Regions from separate parts of the Exiguobacterium sp. s150 genome, predicted to be linked through region 1. Evidence: a T-box and tRNA genes for the amino acid it is inferred to sense, from the RefSeq annotation. Region 1 holds a T-box; the other holds one or more tRNA genes.

Region 1 (3,088 bases):
GTGTTTGTACGATACCGAAGCACGGACCGTGACACGGATGAAGGCATAAGAAAAGGGACCTTAAAAAAACAGGTCCCTTTTGTCGTGCTTACATTTCCTCTGGAGCTTGAACACCAATCAAACGGAGTCCTTCGGTCAAGACGATCGTCACCGCTTTGACGAGGGCAAGACGCGACTGTTTGCCGGCGTCTTCTTCCAAGACACGGACGTGGCCGTAATACTTGTTGAACGCTTGGGCCAAGTCAAGGACGTAACGGCTGATGATTGACGGCTCACGACGCTCGTGGGCACGTGTGATCACGTGTGGGAACGCGTTGAGCATCGTCACGACACCCCATGTGTAATCGTCGTCCGCACCGGTGAAAGCCGATCCGTCGTAATTCCCTTTACGAAGAAGTGAGTTCGCGCGTGCGTTTGTGTACTGCACGTACGGACCTGTCTCCCCTTCAAACTTGAGCATGCTGTCGAGGTCGAACTCGATGTTGTTGATGCGCTCGTTCTTCAAGTCATGGAAGATGACCGCGCCGACACCGACCATGCGTGCCACGTCGTCCGCGTTCGCAAGTTCCGGGTTCTTCTGGGCGATGTTCGCTTGCGCTTTCTCGATCGCTTCTTTCAACACTTCCTCGAGGAGGACGATGCGGCCTTTACGCGTCGACATCTTCTTTCCTTCTTGCAAAATCAAGCCGAACGGCACGTGGTGCATCCCATCGACGAAGTCGTAACCGAGTTTACGAAGAACAGAGAACAGTTGCTTGAAGTGAAGCGCCTGCTCGCCGCCGACGACGTAGTTCGCCTGGACGAAGTTGTACGTCTCATGACGATATACGGCTGCCGCGAGGTCACGCGTCGCATAAAGCGTCGCACCGTCTTTTTTCTTGATTAAGCACGGTGGCAAGTTCTCGTCTTCGAGTGAGACGACCATCGCCCCTTCACTCTCGACAAGAAGATTCTTCTCTTCGAGCATGCCGACGATGCGGTCCATCTTGTCGTTATAGAACGCCTCGCCGTTGAAGCTGTCGAACTCGACACCAAGAAGGTCGTACACTTTTTGGAACTCTTTCAGTGACTCGTCACGGAACCATTGCCAAAGCTCGGTCGCTTCTTCGTTTCCGTCCTCGAGCTTCTTGAACCAAGCGCGACCTTCGTCTTCGAGCTCCGGTTGCGTCTTCGCTTCCTCATGGAAGTGGACGTACAACTTCAAAAGCTCTGCAATCGGGTTGGCGCGCACGGCTGCCTCGTCGCCCCATTTCTTATACGCGACCATGAGCTTTCCGAACTGGGTTCCCCAGTCGCCGAGGTGGTTGATGCCGACGACGTCGTAGCCGTTCTTACGCGCGATTTGGTTGATCGCATTTCCGATCACGGTCGAGCGCAAATGGCCCATCGAGAACGGTTTGGCGATGTTCGGTGACGAGAAGTCGGTCACGATCGTCTCGTTACGCGTCGCGTGCGTCGCGTAGTCCGTCTTTTCGTCGAGCACCGTGTTGATGATTTCTTGCGAGACGACGTCACGGCTCAAGAAGACGTTGACGTATGGGCCGGCCGCCTCGACTTTCGTGAACAAGTCGTCGTTCAAGTCGTTCGCGATATCTGTCGCGATCATGACCGGGGCCTTGCGATACGCTTTCGCGAGTTGGAAACACGGGAAGGCGAGATCCCCGTGTGCTTCATGTTTTGGTTTTTCGATCAAGTCCTCAATCTGGTCGACCGTCAGTTCGTCGCCGATGACACGGGACAGTGCTTCTGCATACTTGCGTTCATAACTCATTTCATTTCCTCCTTGTCCTCATTCACAACATAAAAAAAACGCCCTTTGCACAGATGCAAAGAGACGGGATGGCCCGCGGTACCACTCTTCTTGCCTGCATGACGCAGACCGCTTTATCGGTGATAACGGGGGTCCCCCGGCTACGCCTACTCAAGGTTCGGGTAGCATCTCAAAAGTGCGTTTCGCGACGTCTGTCAGCCTAGGCTCTCACCAATCCCTAGGTCGCTTTGTTGACTCGACAATCGTTACTCTCTTTTTCATCGACTTTCGTCTATGTGGTTGAAAAGCAATTTCATTATAGAGGATAATTCCTGTAGACTCAATGCTAGAATTCCGCCATCATGAGGATTAGGCAGGACTGTCGCCGCATCATGCCGAATTTTACGATACACCATCGATTTCCCACAGTAGGAGGGGCCATGAACCATTTCCGCAAGATGTCTGCCCTCGGTTGGGGTGTTTGGAGTTTATTTCTTCTGCTGACCGTCACCTTGTTCGCGACAGGCGTATTGAACGCACCGGCGATCGAGCCGCTGCCGTTCATCTTGATCGCGTTACTCGTCATCATCTTCCAAATGGACTCAATCGAGCGTAAAGGCGTTTATTTCACATTTTCAGAAAGCATCGTCCTCATCATCTTTTTATTCTTCGATTTTGAGACAGCGTTATTCGTCAACCAAATCGGATTGCTCGTCTTCCAATTCGTCAACTTGAAGCCGCGCGTCGCGCTCAGGCGTTTCCGCTTCACGTACCCGTGGAATGCGATCACGTCTTTCTTAGAACTCGCCATCCCGGCAAGCGTCTATTTGGCGCTCGGCGGACAGACCGGTCTTGGGTTTTATACGCAAGACTCGTTCCTCCCGCTCGCCGGACTGATTCTCGCCATCATCGTGAACACCGTCATTCAAAAGTATCAAGTCGGTTGGTGGTTCCGTGTCGATGTGCCCGTCCGTGATTTTTTAAGCATCGCGTTTTACACGTATATCGTCAGCCTCGTCTTTATTTTGGCCGCTTCCTTTTTCCGCGAGACGAACTTGCTCGTCGTCAGCAGCATCGCCGCCGCGCTCACGTTTTTCATCAAGCGGCTGTTGATTCAAAAAGGACGGCAAGACGCGTTCAAATCGCTCATCGAGCAGTATGACGAGGCAAAAGAAGCTGTCTCCTTGTCGCAAAGCGAGGCCCAAGCGATTGAAGTATTTTTAAGCCAATGTGAACGGCTGAATCAATATGACGCCGGCTTCGTCGAGTTCGCCTTGTTCGACCGCTCGCTCTACTTCGACTTGAAGACGCGTCAACCAGTCGAAAGGCCCCGCGTGT
Region 2 (3,088 bases), on a different contig from region 1:
AACCGTGAAGGTCGGATCGGTGACGGCCGAAGTGAAGCAGTCGACGTATTGTTGGGCGAATGGGGACGAGGCCGTCTGTGAAGATCACGCCTTGCCTGAGCCGGACGACTTGCAAATTGTGACGGTCGAACCCGGTGCAACGGTTGACGTCTCGTTCCATGAAGCGCCGGACAATGAGACGTTCCATCAAATCGTGGACGGGGAACTCGTCCCGGCCGAGCGAATCGTCCCATCGGAGCCAGGCGTGTATCTGTTCGAGACCGGCGGGGACTGGGCGAATGGGGATAGTCGCTACGTGTTCGGGGTCGAGGTGACGGAATAAAGAAAATCCCTTCTCAGACGAGAAGGGATTGATGTGTTAACGCGTCATGACCTTGTCGATGAGACCGTAGTCTTTCGCTTGGTCAGCAGACATGAAGTAGTCGCGCTCTGTGTCGCGCTCGATGACTTCAAGCGGCTGGCCTGTGTTGTCGGCCATGATTTGGTTCAACTTCTCACGCATCTTGATGATCCGCTCGGCGTGGATTTTTATGTCCGACGCTTGACCTTGCGTGCCGCCGAGTGGTTGGTGAATCATGATCTCCGCGTTCGGCAATGCGAAGCGTTTCCCTTTTTCACCGGCTTGGAGCAAGAAGGCACCCATCGATGCGGCCATTCCGATACAAATCGTCGACACGTTCGGCTTGATGAAGTTCATCGTGTCATAAATCGCCATTCCGGAAGTGATCGAACCACCCGGGCTGTTGATGTAAAGCGAGATGTCCTTATCTGGGTCCTCGGCTGCAAGGAAGAGAAGCTGCGCGACGATCGAGTTGGCGACGTTGTCGTCAATCGCACTTCCGAGCAAGATGATCCGGTCTTTGAGCAAGCGTGAGTAAATGTCATATGCGCGTTCCCCACGACCTGTTTGTTCGATAACTGTTGGAATTAACATTGAATCTGCCTCCTTTATGTAGGTTGTAAACATATCATACCGTTATAGTCAATGTTGGTCAAACGATAGTCATCGTTTTTCACCTATTCCACCATTCTTTGGCGATGAAACGAAAAAAGAGGCCAGGCGTGTGCCTGACCTCTTACATATGATACACCCGGAGAGATTCGAACTCCCGACACCTGGCACCGGAAACCAGTGCTCTATCCCCTGAGCTACGGGTGCATGTTCTCTGACACGATTTATTATACATTTGTTTTTTTAAAAAAGCAATCCTGTTTCATGACCTTTTTTTGAAGCGGCGTGGAGTCGCTTCCGCTACAATAGGAGGCGAGGGGAGTGACCGAGATGCAACGGCAAGAGCAGCATCAAGTACAACGACAACAATTGACGCAAGACATGCTACGGCGTCTGCCCGTCCTAGAGGCGGACCGGGCCGCCATCGTGTTCCAACTCGGACGGCTCGCGGCTCGAAGCGGACAGGTCGCCAAAGGGAACGGCATGGTCGAGTGGATTGCCGACGCGGGGGCCGGTTTCGAGGCGCGTCTGTTCGAGCAGATCGAGGAAGGGAGCGGGACGGAAGCGGAGAAGGCGCTCCAACGACAGCTCGTCCTCGCGCTCGACCATCGGGGGCTGTTGCCCGAGACGGATGCGATGCTCGCGGACCAATTCGGTGTCGAGGAGAGCGCCATCGAGTCAGCGCGCCGGGCGCTCTTGTTTCTAGAACCGACGGGCGTCGGAGCGAAAAACGAACACGAATGCCAATATCGACACGCCATCGAACACGACGACCCGCTCGTCTTGGACGTGTTCGAGGCAATGGAGGCGGGCGTCGACGATGTCCCGGGCCGCCTCGGGTTGAGTGCGTCCGAATTCGATCGCGTCACGCGCCTCATCGCGACGTTGCCGAAAGTGCCACTATTATATGAAGAAACCGAACAAATTTTCCCAGAGCTCGAAGTGAGACGGGAGGACGGACAGCTCGTCACGACGTGGTTCACGCCGGCACTCGACATCGAGGCGGACGCAGAGCTGACGTGGTGGCACGACACGCTCGCGATGCGGGCGAAGACGTTGCAGTCGATTTGGGACGTCATCGCGGAACGGCAGGCGGACTGGTTGAACGGGGAGCTCGTATTACACCCGTTGACACGAAAAGAAGTCGCCGCGCGTATCGGTAAACATGAGTCGACGGTCGGGCGGGCGATTCAACAGAAGTTTGTCCGCACCGAGGGCGGCACGATGGCATGGCGTGATTTGTTCGTGCGGGCGACCGTGCGGGGACAGTCGCCGTTCATGATCAAACGCATCATCGCCGAGCTGATTTGTTCCGAGACGGCACCGCTTAGTGATCAGGCGTTGACCGAGGCGCTCGCGAACGAAGGGTATCACGTGACGCGACGGACGGTCGCCAACTATCGGGAAGCGCTCGGTTTCGGCAACTCGCGGGAACGGGAGCGGCAACTATGGAAAGGAGAGAGTTGAATGAAGCTGACACTTTATCGGCGTGACAACTGTTCGTTATGCGAGGAGGCGCTCGTCATGCTCGAATGGTTGCGAGAGGACTATCCGTTCGAGCTCGAGCAAATCGACATCACGACGGACGAGGCGCTCGAGGCCAAGTACTTGTTCGAGATTCCGGTCGTCATATATGAAGGGCACGTCATTAGTCAAGGGCGATATGATGACAGCAAAGTTGAAGATTTTGTTAAGTATACGCTTACATCGAAAAAAAACGTTTAGAGGGGTTGCAAGACGGAAAAGTGATTGATAAGATGGACTCGTAGCGGTGGGACGTAAAAATAAAAGTGGGACAAAAAATGTCCACACTTAAAGTCGAGGGGGAATGAGGTATGATCCAGCAACTGATTCATGTTCAGAAGCAAATCGTCCCAGACCTGCTCGACACGCTCCGACATCGTTACGACATCTTACATTATGTCCGATTGATGCAGCCGATTGGCCGCAGGACATTGGCCACGAGCCTCGGGCTAACGGAACGAATCTTAAGGCGGGAGGTCGACTTCTTGAAAGACCAAGGTCTACTCGCAGTCGCCACTCAGGGTATTTCCCTTACGGAATCGGGCCGAAACGTTCTTCGAGACTTGCATGAGGTCATGGGAGAAATCCTAGGTATCTCAGAAGTCGCGCGAG

The links. A T-box is a leader RNA that pairs with one kind of tRNA and senses whether it is charged. The one in region 1 lies ahead of argS (arginine--tRNA ligase), so its partner is inferred to be a tRNA-Arg.
Region 2: it has a tRNA-Arg gene. The T-box ahead of argS (arginine--tRNA ligase) is inferred to sense a tRNA for this amino acid. The anticodon was not compared.

Annotation. Positions count from the first base shown of each region.
Region 1 covers NZ_JACSMC010000023.1:13,677-16,764, forward strand. Annotated here, with positions in the region: gene KNP76_RS11160 (metallophosphoesterase family protein) at 1-49, shown strand, start outside; gene argS (arginine--tRNA ligase) at 89-1,771, opposite strand; T-box leader at 1,828-2,041, opposite strand; gene KNP76_RS11170 (GGDEF domain-containing protein) at 2,191-3,088, shown strand, end outside.
Region 2 covers NZ_JACSMC010000002.1:107,395-110,482, forward strand. Annotated here, with positions in the region: gene KNP76_RS02155 (hypothetical protein) at 1-322, shown strand, start outside; gene clpP (ATP-dependent Clp endopeptidase proteolytic subunit ClpP) at 359-934, opposite strand; tRNA gene KNP76_RS02165 (tRNA-Arg) at 1,087-1,159, opposite strand; gene KNP76_RS02170 (RNA polymerase factor sigma-54) at 1,283-2,419, shown strand; gene KNP76_RS02175 (glutaredoxin family protein) at 2,420-2,677, shown strand; gene KNP76_RS02180 (sugar-binding transcriptional regulator) at 2,788-3,088, shown strand, end outside.